2 linked regions of the Aquitalea magnusonii genome follow. The protein of the gene in region 1 interacts with the protein of each later gene in a pairwise test. Links are inferred from orthologs where the notes say so. Each region holds a gene or a part of one and is shown in the gene's direction. Other genes may lie near its edges.

Evidence for each region.
Region 2: the proteins of dprA (region 1) and recA interact in binary tests that used the Bacillus subtilis proteins (3 or more experiments, as listed by UniProt). The link is inferred for Aquitalea magnusonii from one-to-one orthologs.

The regions. Positions count from the first base shown.
Region 1 is NZ_AP018823.1:4,599,598-4,615,402, reverse strand. Bases 6,266-9,264 are described here. They hold dprA (DNA-processing protein DprA), read left to right. Parts: upstream 6,266-7,223; coding sequence 7,224-8,306; downstream 8,307-9,264. Other genes in these bases: topA (type I DNA topoisomerase), read left to right, coding at 8,976-9,264; DLM_RS21620 (DUF494 family protein), read left to right, coding at 8,348-8,806; DLM_RS21630 (LysM peptidoglycan-binding domain-containing protein), read left to right, coding at 6,266-7,227. Outside these bases: DLM_RS21660 (sensor histidine kinase), read right to left, coding at 1-1,795; DLM_RS21655 (DUF4390 domain-containing protein), read right to left, coding at 1,744-2,298; 16S rRNA (cytosine(967)-C(5))-methyltransferase RsmB, read right to left, coding at 2,303-3,556; zinc metalloprotease HtpX, read right to left, coding at 3,669-4,511; fmt (methionyl-tRNA formyltransferase), read right to left, coding at 4,558-5,475; def (peptide deformylase), read right to left, coding at 5,559-6,062; more of DLM_RS21630, read left to right, coding at 6,190-6,265; more of topA, read left to right, coding at 9,265-11,273; DLM_RS21610 (hypothetical protein), read left to right, coding at 11,567-11,962; DLM_RS21605 (DUF1622 domain-containing protein), read right to left, coding at 12,038-12,415; DLM_RS21600 (hypothetical protein), read left to right, coding at 12,541-13,290; DLM_RS21595 (diacylglycerol kinase), read right to left, coding at 13,287-13,673; gshB (glutathione synthase), read right to left, coding at 13,822-14,778; DLM_RS21585 (lysozyme inhibitor LprI family protein), read right to left, coding at 14,822-15,748; gshA (glutamate--cysteine ligase), read right to left, coding at 15,753-15,805. UniProt on the Bacillus subtilis protein: Protein that helps load RecA onto ssDNA during transformation. Binds cooperatively to circular ssDNA, is able to bridge different segments of DNA. Favors the loading of RecA onto SsbA- or SsbB-coated ssDNA and formation of RecA-DNA filaments.
Region 2 is NZ_AP018823.1:2,744,305-2,760,017, forward strand. What follows is about bases 5,622-8,528. They hold recA (recombinase RecA), read left to right. Parts: upstream 5,622-6,503; coding sequence 6,504-7,553; downstream 7,554-8,528. Other genes in these bases: hrcA (heat-inducible transcriptional repressor HrcA), read right to left, coding at 5,622-6,343; recX (recombination regulator RecX), read left to right, coding at 7,569-8,027; alaS (alanine--tRNA ligase), read left to right, coding at 8,279-8,528. Also shown: DLM_RS13000 (PLP-dependent aminotransferase family protein), read left to right, coding at 1-591; recombination mediator RecR, read right to left, coding at 610-1,239; DLM_RS13010 (GFA family protein), read right to left, coding at 1,285-1,689; DLM_RS13015 (YbaB/EbfC family nucleoid-associated protein), read right to left, coding at 1,864-2,202; dnaX (DNA polymerase III subunit gamma/tau), read right to left, coding at 2,204-4,165; mltB (lytic murein transglycosylase B), read right to left, coding at 4,240-5,292; more of hrcA, read right to left, coding at 5,327-5,621; more of alaS, read left to right, coding at 8,529-10,912; DLM_RS13050 (substrate-binding periplasmic protein), read left to right, coding at 11,007-11,747; DLM_RS13055 (MBL fold metallo-hydrolase), read left to right, coding at 12,054-12,821; DLM_RS13060 (hypothetical protein), read left to right, coding at 12,834-14,351; DLM_RS13065 (hypothetical protein), read left to right, coding at 14,363-15,713. UniProt on the Bacillus subtilis protein: Multifunctional protein involved in homologous recombination, DNA repair and competence.

The DNA.
Region 1 (15,805 bases):
CAATCTTAACAGCCGGATTGGATTCGTACAGCGTACTGACCTCACGTACTACCTGATTGAGATCAAGTTCACTGAGTTTGATACGTGGTGCCCGCGCATAATCGCGGAAGGCATCCACCATGTTCTTCAGCGCGGCCACCTGCTTGATGATGGTGTCCGTCGAGCGTTTGAGCATATCGGCATCCGCCCCCTCCAGCTTGGCGGTCAGCTTCATGGCCAGACGCTCGGCCGATAACTGGATGGGGGTAAGCGGATTGCGGATTTCATGTGCCAGCCGCTTGGCCACCTCGCCCCAGGCGGCATCCCGCTGCGCCCGCCCCAGTTCGGTAATATCATCGAACACCACAACATAACCGCTTCCGGAGCGTTCCGGCAAGCGGGCACCGCGTACCAGCAGGCTGCGCGCACCCTGCCCGGTCATGTAATCGAGCTGGGTTTGCCATTCTTCTTCCAGTTTGTTTTCCCCGTGTTGCAGCATGGTGTCCACCAGCGGGATGAGTGCCGGCACCCGCGTGGACCACTGCGCCACCGGGTAGGGTACCAGTTCAGAGAAGTCCACCCCCAGGATGCGACCCGCGCTGGTATTGGCAGCACGCAACTGCCAGCCGTCATCCAGGGCGATGACACCGGCCGAGAGGTTGGCCAGGATGCTTTCCAGGTAAAGCTTGCCGCTTTCCAGCGCCTGCTGCGTCTGATTGGCGGTCTGGCGCGCCTCTTCCAGTTGCTGGGTCATGCGGTTGAACAAGGTGGTGAGCATGCCCAGTTCGTCACGGCGGTATACCGGATGGCGCTTGGAGAAGTCGCCCTGTGCCACGGCGCGGGTGCCGGCTGCCAGCTCGGACAGCGGGGCCGACAGCCGCTCGGACAAGAACATTGCAAATGCCAGTGCCGAGGTAAGCGCCAACAGACAGGCCAGCGCCAGGGTGAGCATGTAGAAGGTTTTCAGTCCGTCACGCGATAACAGCAACTGGTGGTATTCGGAACGGGCGGTCTCGATCTGTTCGGCGTCGCGCGCGATGGATTGCGGCGCGGCCTGCACCACCTGCAATACCCGCCACTCGCCTTCGGGCGTGCGGTATGACAGCAAGACGCGCAAGGCCAGCCCGCCGGCATCATTTTCAATCGATTTGCTGCCCTGACGCAGCTTGAGGCCGCGCAGACTGTCCCTGGGCGGCGGGAGCGGTAGCTGCCGGGCATTGCTACTGGCAAAGTTGAGCAACTGGCCGGTCTTGTTGAAGATGGCGACTTCGCGCAGCCCCAGTTGTTCACGCAGACGCTCCAGCCGTGAGGGCAGCATGATGCTGGGCAGGCCATCGATATCATCCAGCACCACCCGGCTCTTGCGGGCTACATCATCCAGCACGTAGTTGAGTGCGCCCTTGCCCAGCTCCAGCCCCCGGTCCAGCGCGGATTCAACCCGCACGTCAAACCAGCTTTCAATACTGCGGGTCAGGAACTGCGCCGAGATGGTAAACACCAGGGCCCCAGGCACCAGCGCCACCACGGCAAACATCATCACCAGCCGCTGGGTAAGCTTGGCACCAAACACCCGGCCTTTGACCCGTTGGCGCAGCCGCAGCAATTGCCGCACCACCATGCCCAGCAGGCCAAGCAGCAACAGACTGTTCAGGCCAAACACCCACCAGTAGTACTCGGCCAGCTTGGAGGCATTGCCGGTTGCCACCGCCAGCAGATAGAGCATGATGGCTCCGAACGTCGCCAGGGCGATGGCGGCGTAGCGCATCAGCTTGCGTCTTTCATGTTGATGGCTGTCCAGTTGGAAGACAGACTCCACTCACCCGAGCCCAGGGCATTGAGCTGGAAGGGCTTGGGCAATTCACTGATGTCCAGCACCAGCCGCACCCGGCCAGCCACGCCACCCGGACTGCGCGGGTCCAGCGCACCGCTTTGCAGGACACGCCAGTCCTGAATCGAACCCAGCGCCCCCATGGCCTCGGCCAGGGAACGGTAATAATTTGAAAAACTGCCGATGGTGACCCGATAACGGCTGGTCAAGGACTGATAAGACAGTTTGAAGGTCAGGCTGGCGTGTGGCTCGAACCACTCTTTGAGATTGAGGTAATAGGCGGTGCTGCGCGGGCGGGTCAGTTCGAACTCCAGCCGGAAGGTCAAGGTGACACCCTGAGCGAGGGCGTCATTCAGGCTGCTGGAAAGCTTGGTCTGGAAACGGGTACTGAGCGAGAGCTGGCCATCCTGCGTCAGCTCTGCATCGGCACGGCGCGCCAGAATGCCATCGGCCTGCGCCGTAGCAACGGCACAGACCAGTAGCCATAACACCAGGCTAATGCTTCGCAAGCAGCGCGTAATAGAAACCGTCATGACGCTCACAGGGCAACAGTTGTTGCTGATTCAGGCATTCGGCATCGGCATGACGCGCCAGGAATGCAGCCAACTGCTGCTGGTTTTCTTCGGGAAAAATCGAGCACGTAGCGTATAGCATTTTCCCGCCCGGCGCGAGTAGCCCCCATAGCGTATCAACCATCTGCGCCTGTTGCTGTGCCAGCACGGCAAAGTCACCGGGGCGGCGCAGCCATTTGATGTCCGGATGGCGACGCACCACACCGGAGGCCGAACAAGGCACATCGGCCAGAATGCGATCGAAGGGCTGGCCATCCCACCAGTCAGCCGCCTGCCCGGCATCGGCGGCGAACAAACTGGCCTGCAAGCCACCGCGCTGCAGATTCTCTGCCACCCGTTGCAGTCGCTGCGGGTCGATATCCAGCGCGGTCATCTCCACATCTGCCAATTCCAGCATATGACATGTTTTGCCACCTGGCGCGGCGCAGGCATCCAGCACACGTTGTCCGGCGTGCAGGTCGAGCAGATGGGCGGCCTGCTGCGCGCCCCAGTCCTGCACCGACACCACGCCATCGGCAAACCCGGGCAGTTCGCGCACATTCACCGGTTTGTCCAGCAGGATGCCGCTGGCGTCATCCAGTGCTGTTGCCCCCATGCCCAGCGCTTCCAGTTGTGCCAGATAGGCGGCCACCGTGCTCTTGCGGGCGTTGACGCGCAGCGTCATCGGCGGATGGCTGTTATTCCATTCCAGGATGGACGACCACTCTTGCGGGTAGGCCTGCTGGATGGCTTTCACCCACCAGCGCGGATGACTGATAGCGGCTTCCAGATCCTTGTCGGCCAGGCGCAGCATTTCCTCGCGCTGACGCAAAAAGTTGCGCAGCACACCATTGACCAGGGCCTTGAACTTGCCGCGGGCCAGCCGTTCGGCAAGCTTGACTGCCTCGTTGACGATGGCGTAGTCGGCAGCACGGGTATACACCAGCTGATAGAGGGCCACCAGCAGCACGCGCTCCAACTGCGGCTCCGGCAAGGCCTTGGGAACCAGCCGGCGCAGCCAGAAGCGCAGACGCGCCAATTGCCGCAAGCTGCCGTAGCTGATGTCCTGCAGGGCGGCGCGCGCCTGCGGTGTCATATCACCCGCCTGCTGCTGGGCCTTGGCCAGCGCCTCGGTCAGGGTGCGACCGGATTCCACCTGGCCCAGCACTTCGGCGGCCAGTTGCTGTATGCGATGCATGTCAAAACCTTGAAATGGCAAACGGCGAGGACTGTGCTCTCGCCGTATGAAAACGGCCGGTATCCGCCTGGCGGTACCGGCCCGTGTGTTCGTTCAGATGCGCATGATACGTTCAGCCCACGCCGCGCGCTATAGCATGCAAGCGGGCAATGCGCTCCTCGGTGTGCGGGTGGGTACGGAACAGCTCGCCCACATCCAGCCCGGCCAGCGGGTTGATGATCATCATCTGGGCGGTTTCCGGATGCGCCTGTGCAGTCGGCATGGCAATGCCTTGTGCGTAGTACTCGATCTTCTGCAAGGCGCTGGCCAATGCCAGCGGGTCGCCAGAGATCTCCGCGCCGCCGCGGTCTGCTTCAAACTCGCGCGCGCGGGAAATCGCCATCTGGATCAGGCTGGCGGCCAACGGTGCCAGGATGGCCAGCAAAATACCGGCCAGCGGATTGACCGGGCGGCCGCTCTCGTCGCGCCCGCCAAAGAACATGGCAAAGTTGGCCAGCGCCGACACCGCACCGGCCATGGTGGCGCTGATGGTGGAAATCAGGGTGTCACGATGCCGCACATGGGCCAGCTCGTGCGCCATCACCCCGCGCAGTTCGCGGTAGTCCAGCATGCGCATGATGCCGCTGGTGGCGGCGACGGCGGCGTGTTCCGGGTCACGCCCGGTGGCAAAGGCATTGGGCTGGTCTTCATGAATGACGTAGACCCGCGGCATGGGCAGGCCGGCACGCTGCGCCAGCTCAGCCACCATGCCGTAAAACTCGGGGGCGGAGCGGGCATCGACTTCCTGCGCGTTGTACATGCGCAACACCATCTGGTCGGAATTCCAGTAGGCGAACAGATTCATCCCGCCGGCAAACAGCAAGGCCAGCAACAGACCGCTCTTGCCCCCGATCAGCGCACCTATCACGCCGAGAAACGCCACAAACCCAGCCATCAGCATGGCTGTCTTGAACATATTGTTCACACCACCCTCCTTTTGCTGTGACCTATACAGACGCTTACTAACCCAAGCGGGTTCCCACCAGCGCGGCACGACCGGCGGCAAAATCGCGCGCACTAAGCCGTTTGCCGCCTGCTGCCTGTAGCTGGCTGAGCACCACCAGCCCGTCACCACTACCCACCACCACGCCCTCGGCATCGGCACGTAGCACCACCCCTGGGGCGGCCTGGCCGGCGATGGCGTGGGCAAACCATAGCTTCAGCGGCTCACCCTCCAGCCGGGTAAAGGCACCGGGAGCCGGATTGTAGGCGCGGATGGCCCGCGCGATATCTGTTGCCGGCAAGCTCCAGTCCACTTCGGCCTCGGCCTTGGTCAGCTTGTGGGCATAAGTGACACCCTCCTCTGGCTGCGCCTGCGCCTGCAGTCCATCCACACCGGCCAGGGTACTGACAATGGCCTCGGCACCGCATGCGGCCAGCTTGTCGTGCAGGCTGGCGGCGGTATCGTCCTTGGCAATGGCCACCGGATGCACCGACAGCATGGCACCGGTATCCAGCCCCACATCCATCTGCATGATGGTGATGCCGGTTTCCTTATCACCGGCCAGGATGGCTCGCTGGATGGGCGCAGCGCCGCGCCAGCGAGGCAGCAAGGAGGCATGGATGTTCAGACAGCCGCGCGGCGGAATGTCCAGCACCGCCTTGGGCAGCAGCAGGCCATAGGCGGCCACTACCATCAGTTCGGCCCCGATATCGCGCAGCATGGTCTGGGCTTCTTCCGTTTTCAGCGACAACGGCTGTTCCACGCGCAGGCCATGTTCCAGCGCCACGGCCTTCACCGGGCTGGGTTTGAGTTTCATGCCGCGTCCGGCCGGACGATCCGGCTGGGTCAGCACCAGGGCTATCTCGTGGCCGGCAGCCAACAAGCTGCGCAGCGCTGCTGCGGCAAATTCCGGCGTACCGGCAAAAATCAGTTTCATCGTAAGTCCGCAAGAAGAAAAGACAGGGCGGGCCTGTCCTTTTCACATGCACCACAGCCTGCCTGCGCAGGCTGGTGCCCTGATCACATATTCTGTTTTTCGCGTTTTTTCAGCTTGGTGCGGATACGGCCCTGCTTAAGCTCGGACAGGTACTCGACAAACACCTTGCCGTCCAGGTGATCGATTTCATGCTGGATGCAAATGGCCAGCAAGCCGTCGGCTTCCAGTTCATATTCGGCACCGGTGGCATCCTGGGCGCGCACCTTGACCCGCTCGGCGCGGGTGACTTTATCGTAAATGCCGGGCACGGACAGGCAGCCCTCCTCATACACGGTTTCACCTTCTTTTTCGATGATGACCGGGTTGATGAAGACACGGCGTTCGTTGTGATCCTCGGAAATATCCATCACCACAAGGCGTTTGTGGTAGTCCACCTGCGTGGCGGCCAGACCGATGCCCTTGGCTTCGTACATGGTTTCAAACATGTTGTCGATCTGGGTTTGCAGGGCTGCGTCAAAGGTCTCGACCGGCGTGGCCACGGTATGCAGACGCGCATCCGGATAATGCAAAATGTTCAGCAGCGCCATCGGTTTTCTTGCTCCAAGTTGTCGTAATGCCATCAGCACGTCGATAATATGACGTGTCTGACGCATGCTCGTTTGTCAAAGGAGCGCTCGCGGGCGCTCATTACACTCAAATATTGGGGCACTTTTCATGCGTAAAAGTATTATATCGCTTGCTCTGGCTCTGGGACTGGCTCTCCCGGCTTTTTCCGATACGCTGACCATCAAGCCCGACGCGCCGGCGCGCTATACCGTAGTCAAGGGCGACACGCTGTGGGGAATTTCCGGCCGTTATCTCAAGAGCCCATGGAAATGGCCCCGACTGTGGCAGATGAACAAAAGCGAGATCAAGAACCCCCACTGGATCTATCCCGGTGACGTGCTGGTACTCACCTACGTGAACGGCCAGCCGCGCCTGACCTTGGAAAAATCCGGTCAGGGCGATGTGCGCCTGTCACCTCAGGTACGCATGTCCGATATCGACAAAGCTATTGCCAGCATTCCTGCCAGAGCCATCGAACCCTTCCTCTACCGTCCACTGGTGGTCAACGAAGAAGAGTTTGCCACCTCGCCACGCCTGGTGGCTGGCCCGGAAGAGCGCCTGGCGTTTGGCACCGGCGATCGCGTGTTTGCCAATGGCGTGAGTACCGCGGGCAACTGGCAGATATATCGCGCCAGCAAGCCGCTGATCGACCCCGACACCAAGGAAAACCTGGGTTTTGAAGTGCTGTACGGCGGAGATGCCCAACTGGACAAAATGGGCGATGAAATCCAGACCATGCGCATCACGCGGGTTGCCAGCGAGATTCTGGTTGGAGACAGATTGATCAAGGCCCCGAAAGACCAGTTTGTCAGCTACGTACCGCACAGCCCGGACGGCAATATCCAGGGTCAGATCATCTCCGTGTATGACGGGGTGGATGGCGCGGCACAGTATTCCAACGTGGTAATCAACCGGGGCAAGCGTGAGCAGGTGGAACCCGGCGATGTATTCAGCCTGTTCAAGCATGGCAAGCCAATTACCGTGATAACCGCCGACGGCCAGAAAAAACAGGTGCTGCTGCCGGGGCAGACTGTGGGCAAGATTTTTGTCTACCGCGTCTTTGACAAGGTGTCGTACGCCCTGGTGCTGGACAGCACCGATGCCGTCAGTGTCGGGGATGTGGTCGCCCCGCCGGAAGGCGAATGAGCCAGTCCACGGCAGACTGGCTGCTGCTGGCACTGACCCCTGGCATCGGTCCGGCCGGTTTTCTCAAACTGATTGCCCGCTTCGGATCAGCCAGCCACGCCGTTGCCGCCAGCACTGCCCAGACCACCCCCATCATTGGCCAGGAGGCGGCGCTTGCCCTGCGTGAGCAACTGGCTGGCCCGGCGGTGGAAGCGGCGCTGACCTGGGCAAGCCAGCCTGACTGCACCCTGCTTAGCCTGCAGGACGACGACTATCCGCAAGCACTGGCCGAAACCGCCTCGCCGCCCCCGCTGTTGTTTGCCCGTGGCCAGCGCGCACTGCTGCAACGCCCCATGCTGGCCATGGTGGGCAGCCGCAGTGCCACGCCACCGGGCAAGCAGATTGCCGAGGAGTTTTCCCGTCGCCTATCCGCCGTGGGCTACACCATTGTCAGCGGCCTGGCCAGCGGCATCGACGCCGCTTCCCATCGCGGTGCCTTGCAGGAAGCCGGCTCCACCATTGCCGTTATCGGCACCGGCATCGACCGCGTCTACCCGGCCAGCAACCGTGAACTGGCCCATCACATCGGCAGTGCCGGCCTGATCCTGTCTGAATTCCCGCTGGGAGCAGGACCGCTGGCCAGCCACTTTCCACGCCGCAACCGCATCATTGCCGGCTTGTCGCGCGGCTGCCTGGTGGTGGAGGCCAATATCAATTCCGGCTCGCTGATTACCGCCAGGCTCTCCGGTGAATATGGCCGCGAAGTGATGGCCGTTCCCGGCTCCATCCATAATCCGCAGGCGCGGGGCTGCCATCGGCTGCTGAAGGAAGGTGCCCGGCTGATCGAAACGGTGGACGATGTGCTGGAAGAGATTGGCCGCCCGGCAGTGACCACCCCGCCAGCACCACGCAACACAGCAGATGAGCAGGCGGCGGAGCACCCGGTTTTGTCGCAGATGGGCTTTGATCCGGTGAGCAGCGAGACGCTTGCATTGCAACTCGGGTTGACGCAGGGGGAGCTTTACGCGATGCTGCTCGAGCTGGAGCTTGCCGGCAAGCTCGCCAGCTTGCCCGGTGGGCAGGTCCAGCGGCTGGTCTGACCCGGACCGGATCATGTGGCAGCCCATTTGAAGAAGACCTGATGTTTGACGTTCTCACTTATTTGTTCGAGCAGTACCGTGACCCGGACGCCTTTGGCGACCGCGGCTCCCTGATGCGCCAGCTCGAGGCCGCCGGCTTCGAGGACGAGGAAATCAACGACGCGCTGGACTGGCTGGACAATGTCGCCAATATGGTGGACGGCCTGTATGCCAGCGCTGACGATGCCTCCGGCATGCGCATCTACGCCGATGTCGAACTGGAACGCCTGCCCACCGAAGTGCGCGGCCTGATCCAGTTTCTGGAAGATCACGGCGCACTCTCGCCATCGCAACGTGAAATGGTAATCGACCGCCTGTGCGAGCTGCCGGACGATGACATCAATGTTGGCTCAGCCAAGCTGGTGGCGCTGATGGTGTTGTGGGCACAAAAAGCGGAACTGCCCATCCTCTTGGGGGAAGAACTGCTGGACGCCATTCACGGCGAACCAACCATGCAATGACTTGTCAGCGCTGGCGGTACGGGCTTACCATCCCGCCTCGCCTGATGATAACGGCAGGGAATTTTGACAAGAGCGCCAAATGCGCTCTTGTTTTATTTGCGCTCTTGCTTTATTTGATAGATAGAACCGCTATCAGCCGGATGTTTCCGGTACACACTGAAACGAAAACATGCCCTCCAGCCTCTTGATCGTTGAGTCGCCATCCAAGGCAAAAACGCTGAAGAAATACCTGGGACCGGACTTTGAAGTCCTGGCCTCCTACGGTCACGTGCGCGATCTGGTACCCAAAAACGGTGCGGTAGACCCTGAAAAGGGCTTCGCCATGAAATACCAGCTGATCGCCCGCAACAGCAAACACGTTGATGCCATCGTCAAGGCCGTGGCCGAAGTCGACCATGTCTACCTGGCAACTGACCCGGACCGCGAAGGCGAAGCCATTTCCTGGCACCTGGTGCAAATCCTCAACAGCAAGAAACTGCTGAAGGACAAGACCGCCCAGCGCGTGGTGTTCCACGAAATCACCAAGAACGCGGTACTGGAAGCCATCGGCAACCCGCGCGAAGTGGCACAGGACCTGGTGGATGCCCAGCAGGCACGCCGGGCGCTGGACTATCTGGTGGGTTTCAACCTGTCGCCGCTGCTGTGGAAAAAAATCCGCCGCGGCCTGTCGGCAGGGCGGGTACAAAGCCCGGCGCTGCGCCTGATCTGCGAACGCGAAAACGAGATCAAGGCCTTTGTGCAGCAGGAATACTGGTCGGTGCATCTGGACAGCCACAAGGGCCGTACCAAGTTTTCCGCCAAGCTGACCCAGCTTGCCGGCAAAAAACTGGATCAGTTCGACATTCCCGGTGATGCCGAACACGCCGACATTCTGGCCCGCCTGCAAAACCAGCCGGCCACCGTCACCAGCATCGAGAAGAAAAAGAAGTCGCGCAGCCCCGCCGCGCCCTTCACCACCTCCACGCTGCAACAGGAAGCCGTGCGCAAGCTGGGCATGACCACCGACCGCACCATGCGTACCGCGCAGCAGCTGTATGAAGGTATCGACATCGGCCAGGGCACGGTGGGTCTGATCACCTATATGCGTACCGACTCGGTGGCACTGGCCAACGAAGCCGTTGAAGAAATCCGTACTTATATCGGCGACACCTTCAACAACGACTTCCTGCCGAAAAACCCGGTCGCCTACAAGAACAAGTCCAAGAACGCACAGGAAGCGCACGAGGCCATCCGCCCGACCTCTATCCTGCGCACGCCGGAATCGGTCAAACCCTTCCTCACCACCGACCAGTTCAAGCTGTACGACATGGTGTGGAAGCGTACCCTGGCCTGCCAGATGGCTCCGGCCAAGTTTGACACCACCAGCGTGGACATCACCGTAGGCGAAGGCATCTTCCGCGCCAGCGGTCAGGTACAGACCTTTGCCGGCTTCCTGGCCGTGTACGAAGAAGACGTGGACGATGCCGAGGACGAGGACAACGCCAAGCTGCCGCTGCTGGAAGAAGGCGACAGCCTGCCGGTGGACAAGCTGTACGGTGAACAGCACTTCACCCAGCCGCCGCCGCGCTTCTCCGAAGCCAGTCTGGTGAAGGCACTGGAAGAATTCGGCATCGGCCGTCCGTCCACCTACGCCAGCATCATCTCCACGCTGAAAGACCGTGAATACGTGATCCTGGACAAGAAGCGCTTCTTGCCCACCGATACCGGCGACATCGTCAACAAGTTCCTGACTGAACATTTCAGCCAGTACGTGGACTACAACTTCACCGCCAAGCTGGAAAACCAGTTGGATGACATTGCCAGCGGCCAGCGCGAGTGGGTGCCGGTGATGGACAGTTTCTGGAAGGGCTTTTCCAAGCAGATTGCCGAAAAGGAAAGCATTTCCCGCGCCGAAGTCACCACCGAAAGCCTGGACGAAGCCTGCCCCAAATGCAGCAAGCCCTTGTCGATCAAGTTTGGCAAGCGTGGCCGCTTCATTGCCTGCACCGGTTATCCGGACTGCGACTACACCCGCAATATCGGTGAAACCGCCGAGCAGGCGGCAGAAGAAGCCGAAGCCCCGACGGTGATCGAAGACCGGGTCTGCCCGGACTGTGGCGGTGCGCTGCACATCAAGAAGGGTCGTTACGGCAAGTTCATCGGCTGCGCCAACTACCCCAAGTGCAAGCACATCGAACCGCTGGAAAAACCGCGTGACACCGGCGTGGAATGCCCGGAGTGCAAGTCCGGCCACCTGATCGAGCGCAAGAGCCGCTACGGCAAGCTGTTCTACAGCTGCAATACCTACCCCAAGTGCAAGTACGCCATCTGGAACCCGCCGGTGGCCGAGCCCTGCCCCAAGTGCAACTGGCCGATTCTCACCATCAAGACCACCAAGCGTCGTGGTACCGAGAAAGTCTGCCCGCAGAAGGAATGCGGCTACAGCGAGGTGATTGCCCCGCCGGAAGCCAAGCCGGCAGAAGAGTAAACTGCGGCCTGCAGTCGGTATGACACAACGCCACCTTCGGGTGGCGTTGTTTTTTTGGCCATGGCAGCCAAACCATGCAAGCAGCGGCGCTACGCCAACAGCATTGGCAATGCACTGATTTTATTAATCAAGTTCAGAAAAGTCGCCATATAATTCAGAAATCAGGCTAAACCGTAAACAGCTAAACAGTCTGAGGGCTCTTGCGACGGGCCACATCGTTTCCGAACCATACGCCGCCGCCATGACAGGCGGCGTTCGTCGTTTTACGGGCCACCCCCGGCAAAGCACACATCATGAAAACACATAGCAGCTTCTTTTTTACCGGTGCATCGGTACTGACTCTGTTTGGCCTGGCCAGCGGCCATTGGCTGATGCTTCCCATTGCCTTCCTGCTGGCATTCTGCGGCATGGTGGTGGCCGACCGGGAGCAACTGGCCGACATGGATGAGCGTACCGCCGCCATGCTGCTGGTGCTGCCCAGTCAGCATCCGCTCTTGCCGCTGGACCATTTCCACGGCAACGAACTGATGTTTTACCAGGCTGGCAGCCCGGTTTACCGCGTTTTGCAGGCAGATGGCGCCCGTTGGGAACTGGTCGGCGAATATGGCAAGGTAGAAGACGATAGCGGCTGCATCCGCGTTTACCCCGGTTATCTTTACCGGCGCCAGCCGGTCAGGACCGACGCCTGACCGCGCGAACAACCATCCACAGCCTTGTCCGATTAGCGTCGCCGCGCCTTGCCGCCGCGGCGCTACACCATGGTGTCAGCCACGGTTGGTGCCGGACTTGTCTTCCTGCTCGGTTTCGCGGATTTCCTTGCCCAGAAAAAAGTTGAGCGCGGTACGCAATACGGCAATGGCAGCCAGCTTGCCGATCTGGTCCCAACTGGGTGCCACGGCGGTGGACAGGATATCGGCCGCCAGTTGCAATTCCAGCGCCAGTGCCAGAAAGCGGGCAAAACTCAGCCGCACTGCATTGAATTGCGCCATGCCCGGCTCAAGGCAGCGTTGCAGGTAGCGCACCCCGGCCACCAGTACGCCGATGCCAATCACCACGGCACCGCTAGCCTCCACCGCCAGTTTCAGCCATAGCACCAGATTGAGCACCAGCTCTTCCACGCCGGATTCGGCAGGTGACAGCATGCGTTTTCCTCCAGCTTGATGGGGAAGGCCCCAGCATACACAGAAGGCGGACTGGCGACAGCTACTGACGGCCTGAGCATGCCAGCGCATGTTATGCTATCGGATTATCCGGCCGACCCCACCGCATGCTGTTACTGAAACTGACGCTGGTTCCTGCCTTTCTCTTCCTGCTGGCCCTGGTGGCACGCTATTGGGGCCCACACCGAGCGGGCTGGATGGCCGGCCTGCCGGTGGTGGCCGGGCCCATCCTGTGGCTGCTGATGCGGGAACATGGCCCGGCGTTTGCTGCCAGTGCCGCGCTGCAGGCCATTGCCGCCATTGCCGCCTCCGAATTGTTCAACCTGATCTATGCCCGCCTGGCTGCCCGCTTTGCCTGGCCGCTGACGCTGATATTTGCGCTGTGCGGCTGGCTGCTGGCCGCCTGTCTGCTGCAAAGCCTGACCCTGACACTCCCCGCCGCCGTCACCATGGCACTGCTGGCGGTGCTGATCAACAGCGTCTGCCTGCCCCGCCCGGCCCTGTCAGGCGTGGTGGCTGCGGTGAATGAAACCCTGGGCTTGCGAATGCTGGCAGCCACCGTACTGACCTTGCTGGTCAGCCTGGCCGCCAGCCATCTGGGGGCGCGCTGGAGTGGAATGCTGGCTGTTTTCCCGCTGCTGGCGGTGGTGATGGCGGTGGCAACCCAGCGGACACAAGGCGTGGCGGCAACGCAGGCATTGTTGCGCGGCATGCTGCTGGGTCGGCTTGGCTTTGCCGGCTTTTGTCTGGCCTTGTGGCTCTTGCTACCGCAGATGGACGGCAATCTGGCGTTCTTGCTGGCTGCCGCCACGGCCATTGGCTTGCAACTGCTGTCACGCCGTTTGCTGGCAGCCTAGTGGCCGAACAACACCAGCGACCACATGGCGGCCAGATTGATCAGGCCGAGCAACTGGGCCGCGCTGCCCATGTCCTTGGCACGCTTGGCCAGCGGGTGGCGCTCCAGAGAAGTGTGGTCCACTGCTGCCTCGATGGCGGAATTGAGCAGTTCGATCACCAGGGTCGCCAGCGAACTGGCCACCAGCAGCGCACGGGCCAGCGGGCTGGCCGGCACGATGAACAGGGCGGTGGGAATGAGGATGATGGCCAGCAAGGCCAGTTGGCGGAAGGCATCTTCATGGCGGAAGGCCGCCTTGATGCCGTCCAGCGAATAGCCAAAGGCGTTGATCAATCGGCGAATGCCGGTCTTGCCCTTGAACGGGCTTTCCTCATGCTTGCTCATGTCGGGTCCTGTGATTGCGCAGTGTCAGCCGGGTGGTGCCAATCTGGCGAGCGGCATGTTAAGCCCTGCCCTGCAGTGCAGCAAGCCTGACTTGCCGGACGGCCAGCGGCGATGGTGCCGCCGGCAGATGACAGGCTGATGGCAAGGCTTAATGTGCGGTGGCACGTTCCAGTGCGTCGATGTACAGGCCGGCAACGTTCAGGCCGGTCTGATCCATGATTTCGCGGAAGCAGGTGGGGCTGGTGACATTCACTTCGGTCAGGTAATTGCCGATCACATCCAGACCGGCCAGCAGGATGCCGCGCTTTTTCAGCTCCGGACCCACCGCTTCGGCAATTTCGCGGTCACGGGCACTGAGCGGGCGGGCTTCGCCACGACCACCGGCTGCCAGGTTGCCACGGGTTTCACCGGCGGCCGGAATGCGTGCCAGGCAGTAGTCCACCGGCACGCCGTCAATCACCAGCACGCGCTTGTCGCCATCGCGGATTTCCGGGATGTAACGCTGGGCCATGATGGTGCGCTTGCCGCGCAGGGTGATGGTTTCCAGAATCACCGACAGGTTGGGGTCGTTCGGGGTCACCCGGAAAATGCTGTCGCCACCCATGCTGTCCAGCGGCTTGAGAATCACATCCAGATGCTGGCGGATAAAGGCTTTCAGGCGCGGGGTTTCACCGGTGATCATGGTGGGCGCGGTCAGTTCCGGGAAGTTCAGGATGGCCAGCTTTTCGTTAAAGTCCCGCAGGGCCTGACCGCTGGTGAATACCTTGACGCCCTGCGCTTCGGCCAGCGTGAACAGCTGGGAGGCGTACAGGTATTCCATGTCGAACGGCGGGTCCTTGCGCATCACCACCGCATTGAAGGCGGTCAGCGGCTGGCGATGCACATCATCCAGCTTGTACCAGGCCGGGTGGTCTCCCTTGCGCTCATCGGTGACGGTAAGGCCTCGGGCATCCACCAGCAGACGGCCGCCTTCCACTGACAGCTGGTGCGCCTGGGCATAGCTGATGGCATGGCCGCGGCGCGCCGCCTCTTCCATCATGGCGAAGGTGGTGTCCTTGTAAATCTTGAACTGTTCCAGCGGGTCGGCGATGAACAGGATACGCATGCTGCTCTCCAGAGTTGGGGGCGGCCAGCTGGGGCCGTCGGATTCATTGATGATAGTAGGCGTCCAGCGCATAGCGCCGGGTCGATGTTTTCCAGCGGCCATTGACCAGGGTTTCGCGGGTGACGCGCACCTCTTTGCCTGCCGGGTCCTGCGCGTCCTCGATCAGCCGCTCCACGGCCTGCAAATGGTGGCGGGCGTCGAACTGGTAATCGGTGGTTTCGTGGTAACAGCAGCCGCTCTTGGCAAAGGTACGCAGTCGCTTGCGCTTGGCATCCACCTGGAACAGGCCCAGGTTTTCTTCGGTCAGCGTTGATAATTCATCGTTGAGCACAAATTGCTTGCGAGCCGTGTCGTACAGGTAAACCCGGTAGGTGGGGCCGCCATAGGGGCCAGTATTATCCTTTTGCACCGCAAAATCGATATGGCCGTCGAAGTCGAAATCATCCCACTGCAAACCATACCCCTGAGGGCTATTGAGCAGCGGCTTGCCTGCATCACGCGGCATGAAAACATTATCCAGCCGCAGTTGCTGAATGCGGCGCTGGCTGCGTTTATCGATGATGTTGATGATGGCCGGGCCTTCGGCTGCCCAGCCATGCTCGCCCCAGTCGAGCAACGTGATGTCAAAGCGGTAAGCCGGCATGGCATTGTCGATTTGCTGACGGACCAGCTGCGCGTGCTGCAACTGCTCCAGTCGCTCTTTATAGACACTTTGCAGGCAGGTGGCATCGGCCTTGCACTCGGCACGCGGGCCAGCCAGCCACTGGCGCTGGTTGTCTTGCAGCAGGCCTTGCTGATTGTGCTGCCGGTAGGCGGCAGCCACTTGCTCGTCCAGCACGGAGAGTTCCGGCTGGCGGCAGATGGCCTGCTCGGTGGCCGTTGCCGCCTTGCTGCAATCAAAGCTGGCTGCTGTCGCCAGCATTGGCAACAGAAGCAGCAGCCACAGCAGCAAGCGGCGCAGGGCAGGCATGGACTCAGTCGCGCTCGGGGTCGGTGTTTTCCAGCTCCAGCGCGGCGGCCAGCAGCG
Region 2 (15,713 bases), 1.9 Mb from region 1 along the record:
GTATGCATCATCGAGGACGACACCTACCGCGAACTGTACTTCGGCAAGCAGGGGGCCAGCCCGCTCAAGGCTTTTGATCGCAGCGGTACGGTGTTGCACTGTTCTTCCTTCAGCAAATCGCTGGCACCGGGCTATCGGGTAGGCTGGATTGCTGCCGGGCGACTGAGCGATACCGTGCGCGGACTGAAGCTGTGCAGCTCGCTGGGCACCCCCCTGCCCAGCCAGATGGCGCTGGCACGGCTGCTGGCCACCGGCCAGCACGGCGACATGCTGACCCGGCTGCGCGCCAGCCTGCGGCAGCGGCGCGATGCCATGGTGCAGCAAATCATGGAGAGTTTTCCGGCGGGCAGCCGCTTGCTGCGCGCCGAGGGCGGCTATTTCCAGTGGGTGGTGTTGCCCGAAGGGCTGGACTGTGCGGCCTTGCTGCCGCTGGCCATCGAACAGGGCATACATTATGCGCCGGCCACGCTGTTCTACCCGCACCCGGTAGCGGCCAATGCCTTGCGGCTGAACTTCAGCTTTTTCGACCCGCTACACCAGCGCGAGGGCGTTGCCCTGTTAGGCGCACTGCTGCGGCAAGCCATGGAGTGACAGCGCCCGCCCTGACGCTCAGCCCGGCGGCGTGGACGGGTCGGACTGGGCGGTCAGCGATTTGCGTTCGTACACCGCCTGCGCCAGTGTGCTCAGGTCGACATATTCCAGCTCGCCGCCCACCGGCAGTCCGCGCGCAATGCGCGACACCTTGGGGCCGCGGCCCTTGAGCAGCTCGGCAATCATGTGGGCGGTGACTTCGCCCTCGGCAGTAAAATTGGTGGCAATCACCACCTCCTCCACCACCTCGTCCAGCGCCCGCACCATCAGCTTGTCCAGATTCACTTCCTTGGGGCCGATATTGTCCAGCGGCGAAATACGCCCCATCAGCACGAAATACAGGCCCTGATAGCATTTGGCCTGCTCCAGCGTCATCAGGTCGGCCGGCATTTCCACCACGCACAGCTGGTCTGGCCTGCGCTCCGGGTCGGCACAGATGCTGCACAGCGGGGTTTCGCTGAAGGTATTGCAGCGTTCGCAATGGGTGAGATGGTTCAGCGCCCGATCCAGCGCCCGTGCCAGCTTGTCCGCCCCGGTCTTGTCCCGTTGCAGCAAATGGAAAGCCATGCGCTGGGCGGTTTTGGGGCCGACACCGGGCAGCACTTTCAGGGCAGCAATCAGTTGTTCAAGCGCGGGTGGGTTTTTCATCGGCAATCCGGAATACGGGTTTGGCAAAGGGGAACAGGCAAGGCATCAGTCGTCCGGCGCGCCCTGCGGGTAACGCGGCAGGTCATCGTCCAGGTGAAACCAGGGAATGGCACTGGACGTCCATTCATGACAGTCAGGCCGCAATACCGCTGGCGTTTCCAGCGTGGGAACGGTGATTTCCACCCGCCCACTGCCATCGGTGCATTCATAAAACAGGGTGGAACCGCACTGCCCGCAAAAATGCCGCAGACCCAGCGCCGAGGAGCGGTAAGCGGTGGTGCTGCCTTGCCAGCGCACGGCACCGGCGGGGTACAGCGCTCCCAGGTACACCGGTGCGCCGCTGGCCTGCTGGCAGGTCTTGCAGTAACAGTAAGTCACGCTCAAGGGGCGGCCATGGCATTGATAGCGCACCGCCCCGCACAGACAACGCCCCTGCAATACCTGCTCCATGCCGGCTCCCACTCCCACAGGCTGTCAATCATTGGCGGGCCCCGCCAGTTGCAAGGGGCTTGGAGCCGCTAACAAAAGCTCGTAGAGCACCCGAGTCAAGGCGCGCCGACGCAGACAGTACAGTGAGTACGGCAAGTCGGCGCAACGCAGAATCGGGGGTTTTGTGAGCGGGTCTTAGAACGGCAGTTTCATGCCGGCCGGCAAGTTCAGGCCGTTGGTAAAGCCGGACATTTTTTCCTGGGAAGTGGCTTCCACCTTGCGTACCGCGTCGTTGACGGCGGCGGCAATCAGGTCTTCCAGCATTTCCTTGTCTTCCTTGGCATCGTCCAGCAGGCTGTCGTCGATGGACACGCGCTTCACATCGTGCGCACATGTCATGACGATTTTCACCAGACCGGCACCGGACTGGCCTTCCACTTCCACGGTGGCCAGTTCTTCCTGGGCCTTCTTCATGTTTTCCTGCATTTGCTGGGCTTGCTTCATCAGACCAGCGATACCGTTTTTACCGAACATGTCACAACTCCTGCAAAGGTTGAATCGTTTCCGCCACCAGCGTGGCGCCCATTTCGCGCACCAGTTGCTGGATGACCGGATCGTTTTCCAGGCATTGTCGGGCCTGGGCCAGTTGTTCCTGACGATGACGGGCACCCTGCATGGCCGGTGTTTCCAGCCCCAGTTCCTCGATTGTCACCACCAGTTCGACCGGCTGACCGAATTGCTCGGTCAGCGCAGCCTTGAGTTTTTCCTGATAGTCGCGGGTGGCCATGTGACGGAAGCTGTCCGGTACGGCCAGTTCCAGTCGCGACTGGCTCCAGTTTTTCAGTACGGCATTGTGTGCCAGCATGCGGGCGGCACCCAGACGGGTACCCAGCAAGCCCACCAGCGCACTCCAGTCACCATCAAACTGATAGGCCACCGTTTCCGCCAGCTCGGCCTCTTCGGCCATCGCATAGGCAGGCAAGGCATCGTCTTCGTCGCCCTCATCCCAAGGCGCAGCGGTTTCCAGTTCGCTGTCTTGCTCACTGGCCTGATCTTCAGCTTCAGGCGTCTCTTCCGCCGGAGCGGATGCAGCGGCGGTCTGCACGACAAGCGGCGCTACTGGCGGCTTGGCAACCGCCTCCACCGGCGCTTGTGGCGGTGCGACAGGCTCAGGCCGTGGCGCAGGCTCCGGGTCGGCGTCGGCCGCCGGGGAAGCCTGCTGCTCGGCCGGACGGCTGGCCGGTTTGCGATTGGCCAGGCCCGCCAGCAAGGCGCGGGCAGCGGCGGAACCATCCCCCGCCGGCTCGGCTGCCGTGGCGGCTGGCGATGCTGCCGGAGCCGCCGGAACTGGACGATGGCCGGCTGCAGCAAGCCCGCTGCTGCGCGGCGCAGCCACACTATCAGCCGGGGTATTGAGTGGATGGAAGGCCAGCATGCGCAACAGCGTCATGCTGAAACCGGCATGCTCGTCCGGGGCCAGCGCCAGATCCTTGCGGCCATGAATGGCAATCTGGTAGTACAGCTGCACGTCTTGCGGCGCAATCAGGCTGGCCAGCGCAAACAATGCCTCGCGCTCCGGTTCGTCGTCGGCAATCGCCGTGGGCACGGTCTGTGCCATGGCCAGTTGCTGCAATAGCACGGCCATTTCGGCCAGCACACTGTCAAAGCCGATGCCACGCTGGGCCAATTGTTCGGCTTCGGCCATCAGGCGCGGGCCATCACCGGATGCCAGCGCATCCAGCAACACAAACAGGTAGCGACGGTCCACCGCGCCCAGCATGGCGCGCACGCCGTCTTCGCGGACGTCACCCATGCCATAGGCAATGGCCTGATCCAGCAGCGACAGCGCATCGCGCATGGAACCGGCAGCGGCACGGCCCAGCAGCGCCAGCGCGGCGCTTTCATGCGGCACGTTTTCCACTTGCAGCACATGGGCCAGATGGCCTGCCACCTGTTGTGGCGTCATATTGCGCAGCGAAAACTGCAGGCAGCGCGACAGCACCGTGACCGGCACTTTTTGCGGATCGGTAGTGGCCAGGATGAACTTGACGTGGGCCGGCGGCTCTTCCAGCGTCTTGAGCATGGCATTGAAGGCACTCTTGGACAGCATGTGCACTTCGTCGATGATGTACACCTTGAAGCGGCCGGAGGTGGGCGCGTACTGCGCGTTTTCCAGCACTTCGCGGATATTGTCGATGCCGGTATTGGAAGCGGCGTCGATTTCCAGCAGGTCGACAAAGCGGCCTGCGTCGATCTGGCGACAGGCAGAACATTCACCGCAAGGCTCGGCGGTGGTGCCGGTCTCACAGTTCAGGCTCTTGGCCAGAATGCGTGCGATGGTGGTCTTGCCCACCCCGCGGGTGCCGGTCAGCAGATAGGCGTGATGCAGCCGCTCTTCTTTCAGGGCATTGGAGAGGGCGCGCACCACGTGCTCCTGGCCGACCAGGTCGGCAAAGCGCTTGGGACGCCACTTGCGGGCAAGGACTTGATAGCTCATGGGGGCGGATTTTAATGGCAATCGGCCGGCAAGGCGACTCCTTTTGACAGGAGCACCCGCCAGCCTGGTTGGCCTTACAGGGCCGGGGTCGACGCTTCGGGCTGGGCGGCGGCAGGCTGGGCGGATTGCAGGGCCTGGGCATTCAGGTAACGCAGGCGCAGCTCGCCAGCCAGCTCCTGCGCCACCTTGGCATACAGAGTGCTCTTGTTATAGCGGGTGATCACGTAGAAATTATTCAGCCCCAGCCAGTATTCCGTCACCCCCGGCGCGGTTTCCAGCGGCACCAGCACGGCCTGTACGTTGTCCGCCACCTGGGCCTGCGGCAGGATGCCGCGCGCCTTGAGTTCACCCACCGTCAGATGCAGGTTGAACTTGTCGGCCACCAGGCCGCTGACATCCACCCCCGGCTGCACTGCTGCCGGAATGATGATGTCGTCACCATGGCGCCAGCCTTGCAGCTGGAAGTAATGCGCCACGCTGCCGATGGCATCGTCGACGTTATTCCAGATATCGCGGTGGCCGCTGCCGTCAAAATCCACCGCCCATTTGCGGAAGCTGGACGGCATGAATTGCGGCAGACCCATCGCCCCGGCGTAAGAGCCTTTGAGCGTCAGCGGGTCGATGCCCTCTTCCTTGGACAACTTGAGGAATTCGGTCAGCTCGCCGCGGAAGTATTCGGCGCGGCGCGGGTAGTTGAAGGCGATGGTGGTCAGCGCGTCGGCCAGGCGGAAGCTGCCGGTATTGCGGCCGTAATTGGTTTCAATGCCCAGAATGGCCACCACCATTTCCGGCGGCACGCCATACACCTGCTCGGCGCGCTGCAAGGTGGCGGCATGCTGCTGCCAGAAGGCCACGCCGTTTTTCAGCAGGCGCTCGTTGTAAAAGCTGCCGCGAAACTGATACCAGGGCCGCGAGGTGGCCGGCTTGTCCAGAATGGCAATGATGTTGGGCTTGAGTTCCACATTGGCAAACACGGCTTCCAATTCGGGGCGGTTGAATACGCCGCTGGCTACCTGCTCATCGATATAGCGCTGCACATCGGGCCGCGCCAGCAGTGCGGCATCGGCTTGCGCCAGGGAGGAGATCATGCCGCCAGCAAGGGCAGCCGCCATCAACAATCGTTTCATCAGGTATTCCGTATGCTACCGTCCGGCGGACGGCTTAATAAGAGAGCGCGCTGGACACCAGCCGCGCAGTGATGTCCACAATGGGAATCACCCGTTCGTAGGCCATGCGGGTGGGGCCGACCACACCCAAGGTACCCACCACCATGCCGTTGATGCTGTAGGGCGCGGTCACCACCGAGCATTCATCCAGCGTCATCACGCCAGACTCCTCCCCAATGAAAATGTTCACACCCTGCGCATCCTGGCCCTGGTTAAGCAGTTTCAACAGCTCGGTCTTGCGCTCGAAAGTGGCAAACAGTTCGCGCAGCCGCGACAAGTCTTCGGACAAATCGCGCACATTCAGCAGATTCATACCACCGGCAATCACCACCGCATCATTGGGACTGCCCAGCGAACTCTGGCCAAAACGCACCGCAGCCGCCATCAGTTCGGTGATATTGCCCTGCAGCTCGCGCAGTTCCACCGCCACGCGGCTGGCAATGGCACTGATGCCCTGCCCGGCGTAGTGCTGGCTGATAAAGTTGCCCGCCTCCACCAGTTCGCTCGGGCTGTAATCGCGTTCGGTGGTCAGCAAATGGTTTTGCACATCACCATCCAGCGTCACCAGAATCATCAGGATGCGCCGCTCGGACAGGCGCAGGAATTCGATCTGGCGGAAGGCCACGTCAGAGCGCTGCGGCGTCACCACCACCCCGGCAAAGTGGGTGAGATCGGACAGCAAGGTGGATGCCGCCTGTGCAATGCGCTGCGGGCTGTCCGGCTGCAGGCTGCTTTCCAGCTCGCGCATCGCCAGTTCTTCCAGCGGCTGGATGGTGAGCAGGTGGTCGACAAACAGGCGATAGCCCTTGGCCGTCGGCACGCGCCCGGCGGAGGTATGCGGCGAGGCAATCAGCCCCATGCCTTCCAGGTCGGCCAGGATGTTACGGATGGAAGCAGATGACAGTTCCATGCCGGACAGCATGGACAGGGTTTTTGATCCCACCGGCTGACCATCGGCAATATAGCGTTCGATCAGCGTTTTCAGCAGTCGTTGTGCGCGCTCGTTCATCATGCTCTCATTTTACCCGACCAGACGATTCCGGCCAGCCTCTCCATCAATACCATGTTGCGTGTATTGGTGTCATTTCAAGCTGCCATTCGCATTTGTCGGCTCTTGGCTTTGTGCGATAATCCCCCATCTATCGATTCCACTACACGCAATTGGAGACAGCATGGCGTCAGAAGACAAGAGCCGCGCATTGGCGGCAGCCCTTGCCCAGATCGAAAAGCAGTTCGGCAAGGGTTCGATCATGCGGATGAGCGACAACCAGATCAACGAAAACCTGCAAGTGGTATCCACCGGTTCGCTGGGCCTGGACCTGGCACTGGGTGTCGGCGGCCTGCCGCGCGGTCGTGTCGTGGAAATCTACGGCCCGGAATCCTCCGGTAAAACCACCCTGTGTCTGCAGGCCGTGGCCGAAGCCCAGAAGCTGGGCGGCACCTGCGCCTACATCGACGCGGAAAACGCGCTGGACCCGATCTACGCCCAGAAGCTGGGCGTGAACGTGGAAGACTTGCTGATTTCCCAGCCGGACACCGGCGAGCAGGCACTGGAAATCTGCGACATGCTGGTACGCTCCAGCGGTGTTGACGTCATCGTGATCGACTCGGTGGCCGCGCTGGTACCCAAGGCTGAAATCGAAGGCGAAATGGGCGACAGCCACGTCGGCCTGCAAGCCCGCCTGATGAGCCAGGCGCTGCGCAAGCTGACCGCCAACATCAAGCGCACCAATACCCTGGTGATCTTCATCAACCAGATCCGCATGAAGATCGGCGTGATGTTCGGCAACCCAGAAACCACCACCGGCGGTAATGCGCTGAAGTTCTACGCTTCGGTACGCCTGGACATCCGCCGCGTTGGCGGCATCAAGAAGGCTGACGAGGTGATCGGTAACGAAACCCGCGTCAAGGTGGTGAAGAACAAGGTATCGCCGCCGTTCCGCCAGGCCGATTTCGACATCCTGTACGGTGAAGGCATCAGCCGCGAAGGTGAAATCATCGAGCTGGGCGTCAAGCACGGCTTCATTGAAAAATCCGGTGCCTGGTATGCCTACAACGGCCAGAAGATCGGCCAGGGCAAGGACAACACCCGTGAATGGCTGAAGTCCAACCCGGCCATCGCCAAGGAAATCGAAGCCAAGATCCGCGAAGCCGTCGGCATCAAGGTGGAAATCACCGAAAACGACGCCGAAGACATGGCTGACGACGTACTGGACGTCTAAGCAGTCGGCGTGCCGATGGAAAAAAGCCTGAAGGCGCGAGCCGTCGATCTCCTGTCCCGCCGCGAATACACGCGGCGGGAACTGGAGCGGCGGCTCGCGCCGTTTGCCGAAAGTGCGGAACAACTCTCAGCCCTGCTGGATGAGCTGGCCGAGCGCAACTGGCAGTCCGACAGCCGCTTTGCCCGGCAGTTTGCCGACGTCAAGGGCCAGAAATATGGCAGCCGGCGTCTGCAGCAGGAAATGCGCCAGCGCGGTGTTGCTCAGGAAGACATTGCCGATGCCCTGGCAGACCGCGACGACCTGGCCCTGGCCCGGCAGCAATGGGAAAAGAAGTTTGGCAGCGTGGCCAGCACGCCGCAGGAAAGGGCAAAACAAATGCGTTTTCTGGCGGCACGCGGCTTTGGCATGGGCGTCATCCGCCAGGTGATGGCAGGCCGTGACGAAGACGACTTCCCCTGGGCTGACGAGGACTAACCGCCGCTGACAAAACCGCGCAGAGAACCCGGCCCCAGGCGCGCCGCCGCAGACAGCAGATGAAGTACGGCAAGGCGGCACAAGGCTTAAGCGGGGGGTTTTGTTATCGGCTCCACGCAGGCCCGGCGTGCGCTGCCACGCCATGACCCTTGCCAGCCTTGCCGTGGCTTGACACAATCGCGCATGACCGTAATGGCCGCAAGACACTGTCCCACGCCGCCACCACTGTATTCAATCTTGACGAAACCGACATGAAAACCTCCGAAATTCGCCAGAAGTTCCTGGATTTCTTTGCCTCCAAAGGCCACCAGGTCGTAGCCTCCAGCTCGCTGGTACCGTGGGAAGACCCCACCCTGCTGTTTACCAATGCCGGCATGAACCAGTTCAAGGACGTGTTCCTCGGCTTTGACAAGCGCCCCTACACCCGCGCCACCACCAGCCAGAAATGCGTGCGCGCCGGCGGCAAGCACAACGACCTGGAAAACGTGGGCTACACCGCACGTCACCATACCTTCTTCGAAATGCTGGGCAACTTCAGCTTCGGTGATTACTTCAAGCGCGACGCCATCCACTTTGCCTGGGAATTCCTCACCGGCGAGCAATGGCTGGCACTGCCGAAGGAAAAGCTGATGGTGACGGTGTACGCCACCGACGACGAAGCCTTTGACATCTGGAACAAGGAAATCGGCGTTCCGGCAGAAAAAATTGTCCGCATTGGCGACAACAAGGGCGCACCCTACGCTTCGGACAACTTCTGGCAAATGGGTGACACCGGCCCCTGCGGCCCGTGTACCGAAATTTTCTACGATCACGGCGAACACATCTGGGGCGGCCCGCCGGGAAGCCCGGAAGAAGACGGTGACCGCTTCATCGAAATCTGGAACAACGTGTTCATGCAGTTCAACCGTGACGAATCCGGTGCGATGAACCCGCTGCCCAAGCCGTCGGTGGATACCGGCATGGGCCTGGAACGTATCTCGGCGGTGCTGCAACACGTACACGCCAACTACGAGATCGACCTGTTCCAGAACCTGCTCAAAGCCGCTGCGCGTGAAACCGGCGTGCCCTTCAGCATGGACGTGCCGTCGCTCAAGGTGATTGCCGACCACATCCGCGCCTGTTCCTTCCTGATTGCCGATGGCGTGCTGCCGTCCAATGATGGCCGTGGTTACGTGCTGCGTCGCATCATCCGTCGCGCCATCCGCCACGGTTACAAGCTGGGCCAGAAGGGTCTGTTCTTCCACAAGCTGGTGGCTGATCTGGCCGAGGAAATGGGCCAGGCCTACCCGGAACTGCGTCAGAAGCAGGCCGAGATCGAAGACACCCTGCGTCAGGAAGAACTGCGTTTTGCCGAAACCCTGGACAAGGGCATGGCGCTGCTGGAAACCGCACTGGCGGCCAACAGCAAGGTGCTGGATGGCGAAACCGCCTTCAAGCTGTACGACACCTTCGGCTTCCCGCTGGACCTGACCGCCGACATCTGCCGCGAACGCGAAGTGGAAGTGGATCAGGACGGTTTTGACAAGGCCATGGAAGCCCAGCGCGAACGCGCCCGTGCCGCTTCGTCCTTCAAGATGGCCGGCAATGTCGATTACAGCGGTGCCGACACCGTATTCAACGGCTACGAATCCAGCAGCGTGGATGCCAAGGTTCTGGCGCTGTACAAGGGCAATGAAGCCGTACAGCAGTTGGAAGCCGGCGACGAAGGCATCGTGGTGCTGGACAATACCGCCTTCTACGCCGAAGGCGGCGGTCAGGTGGGCGATGTGGGTGAAATCTCCGCCCAGGGCGGCGTGGCTGCGCTGTTCGACGTGGCCGACACCCAGAAGGTGCAGGCTGCGGTATTCGGTCACAAGGGCCGTCTGGCCCGTGGCAGCCTGAAGGTGGGCGACAGCGTCACCGCCACCATCGACCTGCACAAGCGTGCCGCCACCGCGCGTAACCACTCCGCCACCCACCTGCTGCATGCCGCCCTGCGCCATGTGCTGGGTGAACACGTGGCGCAGAAGGGTTCGCTGGTGAACCCGGAACGCGCCCGCTTCGACTTCGCCCACAACGAACCGGTTTCCGCCGAGCAACTGGCCGAAGTGGAGCGCATCGTCAACCGCGTGGTGATCCACAACGTGGAAGTCAGCGTTGGCCACATGTCCTACGACGACGCCATCAAGGCCGGTGCCATTGCGCTGTTTGGCGAAAAGTATGGCGACACCGTGCGCGTGCTGAAGATGGGCGATTTCTCCACCGAGCTGTGCGGCGGTACCCACGTGCAGCGCACTGGTGACATCGGCCTGTTCAAGATCATCGCCGAAACCGGCGTGGCTGCTGGCGTACGCCGTATCGAAGCCGTCACCGGCGAAGGTGCGCTGGCCCTGGTACAGGCACAGGATGGCGAACTGAAAGCCGCCGCTGCCATCGCCCAGGCACAGCCGGGCGAACTGCTGTCCAAGCTGGAAAAACTGCAGGCCGAACTGAAGGCCGCGCAGAAACAGGCTCAGCAGTTGAAGGGCCAACTGGCGCTGGGTCAGCTTGACCAGTTGCTCTCCAGCCAGCAACAAGCCATCAAGGGGGTGTCCTGCCTGATCAGCAAGATCGACGACATCGATGCCGCCACCTTGCGCGACATGAGCGACAAGCTGATGGACAAGCTGGAAAGCGGCCTGGCGCTGCTGGCCTGCGTCGCCGACGGCAAGGTGAGCCTGATTGCCCGTGTTTCCAAGGACCTGACCGGCAAGGTCAAGGCTGGTGAGCTGGTGAATCAGGTGGCCCTGCAAGTGGGTGGCAAGGGCGGTGGCCGTCCGGACATGGCCCAGGCTGGCGGTACGCAGCCCGAAAACCTGGCCGCAGCGCTGGCAAGCCTGCCGGCCTGGCTGGAGGGCAAGCTGTAAAGAGACTGCCGCTGCATGCAAGCCGCAGGGGCAACCCTGCGGCTTTTGTTGTTTATAGTGTATTCATTCCTGATGTGATTGCCGGAGCCCCACCATGTCAATCATCCCCCATGTCCTGTCCTGCCTGCACCACGCCGCTGCGGGGCTGTTGCTGTCGCTGCTGCTGACGCAGCCGGTGATGGCAGATGGGCGGCTCCTGGTGGTCACGGAAAACGCAGCCTGGCTCAGTAGCGTGGATGGCCAGGGCAATCTGTCCGGCCGCAACACGCGCCTGGTGAAGGACATCCTGGCGCGGGCCGGCCTGAAGGCGGATTTCCAGGTGCTGCCCTGGGCCAGGGCTTACCGCATGGCAGCCACCCGCCCCAACACGCTGATTTATTCGATTGCCCGTACCGACACCCGAGAAAGCCAGTTCCTGTGGCTGGGCCAGATCGGCCACATGCAAAGGGTGTTTTATCGCCTGCATGGCGAAACCGGCATTGCCCCGCAATCGCTGGAGCAGGTGAAAAGCTGCTGCAAGGTATGCGTGGGCAATCATGACGTGCAGGAAGAGTTCCTGATCCAGTCCGGCTTCAGCGCCGGCAGCCACTACATCACCACCAACAGCCAGCAGGAGTGTCCGCGGCTGCTGCAAAGCGGTGCCGTCCAGTTACTGATTGCCGATCCGGACCAGCTACGCAGCCAACTGGCCAGGTTGAAAGTCCCGGAGCAGCAATTCGAGGCCGTGTTCAGCCTGCCGCAAGGCGACCCGCTGTATCTGGCCGCCAACCCCGCCACCGCCCCCCGCATCATTCAGGCCATTACCGAGGCCATGCGCACCCAGCGCGCACGCTAAAACAGCCTGCCGCCGTCACGCCAGTTGAATAGGCATTGCACGGCCAAGGGCAGTGTTGACGCAAACCCACTGAAAACAAATGCAGATTTACTTGCAGTATCTTCTTATATTCCAAAAGCCTATTCATGCTGCATTGCTGTCATCCTTGACTCACATCAAAACGATTTAGAGCCAAACGAAAATAATACACAGCTTCTCATAAGTCTTCATGACAGCGGGAAGCATACGCTTGCCGAGTTTGATTCTGTCAGCAGATTTGCCGCTGCAATCCGTACACTGGCGGCAATCATTACGCAAGGAACAGCCATGGCTCTGGTGCTTTATGATGACGGCAATCACAAATGTGTCGCCTTTACCGAACTGGTACAGGGTGAAGGCATCCAGTCCAATCAGTTCGCCATCATCGACAAGGGAGATGGCATGCTGCTCGATCCCGGTGGCAACCTCACCTACAAGCACCTGATTGCCGAGCTGGCCGACTACTTCCTGCCCTCGCACACGCGTTATATCTTTGCCTCGCACCAGGACCCGGACATCATCGCCTCGGCCAATGGCTGGCTGCTGATTACCGATGCGCAGATCATCATTGCCCAGGAATGGGTGCGCTTCTTGCCGCACTTTTGCATCCGCGGTGCTACCGAAGGCCGGCTGATTCCCATCCCGCCGCGGGGCATGGACATCACCCTGGGCCAATCCACCCTCAAGATCATCCCGGCGCATTACCTGCACACCGTGGGTTTTTTCCAGGTGTACGACCCGCTCAGCAAAATCCTGTTTTCCGGCGACATCGGCGCCTCGCTGATGGATGGCCACGAAGCCGGCAAGCCGGTGGCGGACTTTGATGCCCACCTGATCGACAGCCACATGCTGGGTTTCCACAAGCGCTACATGACCAATAACAAGGCCTGTCGGCTGTGGGTGCAGATGATTCGCCAACTGGATGTGGAATGGATCGTGCCGCAGCATGGCGGCTCGTTCAAGGGCAAGGAAATGGTGACACGCTTCCTTGACTGGTTTGAAACCCTGGAATGCGGCACCGACCTGATCACCGCTGCCGACTTCACGCTGGACTGAGCCACCTGCCCCATGGACACCATCACCACCCTGCTCAGCCAGTTGAGCGCATCACCGGAAGCCATGGCCGCCAGTGCCGTTGTGCTGTTGCTGATCGTCACCTTGCTGATCACCCTGCTGCGCCGCCAGGCCGAACCGGCTGGCGACAACAGCGCGCAGCAGCCACACCTATTGCCTGAAGCGGTAATCCGGCACCCGCCGGCCAGCCAGGCCGATCCGCAAATGGCGCACATAGCCGACGCGATGCCAGAGTCCGCAGCGGATGCCAGCCTGGAAGAAGACGCGGACGATGCCGACGAACAGACGCTGTCCTACGAAGTGGACGATCTGGATGCCCTGGCTGAAATCGAGGTATTCCTGGAATTTGGCTATCTGGAACAGGCAGCCATCGCCTTGCGCAGCTATGTGGATGGCAGCTCCATCCATGCCCCCAGCCAGCTCAAGCGCCTGTCCGAGCTGTATCTGACCCTGCGCTGGATAGACGACTACAGCGATATGCTGGAGCGACTGCACGACCGCAGCCTGCTGGATCGCCAGCAACTGACCGATGCGGTTTTCCTCGGCCTGCAGGAGGACCCGCAAAACCTGTCGCTGCGCGTCTTGGCCGAAAGCCGGCTGGGCTTGGGCATCGAGGAAGTCAACCAGCAACTGGGCGACCAGTTGCCAGCCGTCAGCCACGAGGAAATGCTGCTGCGCGCCGTGGTGCAAACTCCGGGACAGGCCAGCGTATCCGCCACCGAAGCAGTGCAACTGGCCGCCCACCTGCCGCGCGTGCCGCTGGTGGAAGGCCGTGCAGAACTGGCACCGCTGAGCCCTCGGGAGATCACCCTGATTACCAGCATGCTGCCCCTGCCGCGTCAGGCCAGCATCCTGCTGGCCTGTCACGAACCCGCCGCCGCGCTGCCGGCACTGCAAGATATGGCCAGTCAGGAAGGCGTGTCGCTGTCACGGCTGATCGATACCCTGCGTGCCTGTTACATGACCCGCAAACTGTCGCTGTTCTGCCGCTATCTGTGGCAGTTTCATGTCGGCATCGGCAATGCCGGCCACAACCTGAAACAACAACTGTTCCGCCTGGGTTGCCATTTGGGAGAGCATCCGGTTCTGCTGGCGCTGGAAAACCAGCCGGACCGGCTGGCGCTGGAAGAAATCGGCCGCCAATTCGGTTATATCGCCCCCATCAGCCAGCCGGCAACCCGGCTGCAGTTGGTGACGGTGAAACATGCGGAGCAAGCCGCTTCCCCCTTGAACGATGCATTGTCCGAGGCAGAGCAATTCATCGAATTCGGCCAGATCGACATGGCCATCCAGACCCTGGAAACCGCCATTCTGAGCAATCCAACCCTGGCCGAGCTTTACCCGCCCCTGCTCAAACTGTACGAACACCTGGGCGATCTGGCCCGCTTCACCTGGCTGACCCGACAGATTCGCGAACGGCTGGCCAGCCCGCCGGATGAGATTACCGCCATGCTCAGCCGTTTCGTGCAATCCATGCAGCAACGTCACAACCAGCAACGTCTTGCGGCCTGAGAAACCAGACCATGATGCTTAGCAACGCCCCACAGCCTCAACTCGTCACCGTGCTGCCGGTGGGCATGGACCCCCGCAAGCTGTCGGTTTTCCGCATGGCGTTCCGCATGCACCATTCCCACCAGCAATACCAGTTGCTGGATGAAGCGCCCGGTCATGCTCCGGACCTGGCCATTGTGGATGTGGACAGTGTGGAAGGCTGGAATGCCTGGCACACCTTCCGTGCCGCACACCCGCACCTGCCGGCCCTGATCGTCACCACCACCCCGCCGGGGGAGGCACCGGCAGCCGTACTGCGCAAGCCGGTGCGGATTGAAACCCTGTTTCCGCAAATGCGCGAACTGCTGAGCAAGGACTACCGCCCACGCGCAGCAATGGCCATGCCGGCCATGTCCTCGGTACAGCCGCAGCCCAGCGCGGCCATTACACAGGCCGTGCCAGCCGCACCGGCAGCCACTGCCGCCATCAGCGAGGCTGCTGCCTATGTGGCCAGCGTGGCACCGACGCTGTCCGAAGTCATCACCCAGTCGCAAGAGGCACACCGCGCCGCCACCGCGGCACGGCAGCAGAATGCGGCACCGGCACCAGCATCCGATCTGCCCCAGTTGATGGATTTGCCGGATACGGACACACCAGCCGACAGCCCGGCAGCCAAGCCTGACGATCCGGATGTGGTGCGCAGCATGCTGCCGCCCACGCGCAGTGCCGCTCCTCGTGCAGAACCGCCTGCCGCAACCAGCCCGGCCGAGCCCGGCAAGATCAGCTTTTCCCGTTTTGATCCGCATGCCGGCCTGTTTGGCATGGTGGCGCGACTGCTGCGTCAGCGCAGTGCCGCCGTGGTACGGGTAAGAGAGGTGCCGGTACTGGTGTTGTTGCCAGCACAGGACAAGGCCCTGCTGCTGCAACCGCTGGACAGTCTGCAAGCGCTGTGTGCCGCCCCCAACCACGAAGTGGACCAGCACGCCTATGCCAACGAAACCCTGGCTGCGGTGAATCAGGAAATCCGCCCGCAAACCCTGGCCTGGCAACTCGCCATCTGGACCTGTCAGGGCCGGCTGATGCGCGGCATCAGCGCCGACACACCGCTCCGCCTGCGTTTCTGGCCCAATCTGACCCGGCTGGCCCCCATTCCGGAGGCCATGCGCATTACCGCCTTCCTGACCCGCACGCCGGTCAATCTCAAACTCATCACCCGTTTGCTCAAGGTGCCACCGGAACATCTGTTCAATTATCTGGCCGCGGCCTACGGCATCGGGATTCTCGACATCCCCAACCGCGGCAGCAATCTGTCGGTGATCACCACCGAACCGGTAAGGCCCGCCGTCAAGGCAGCCGCTGCCGGCAATGCCGCCACGGTTGCCA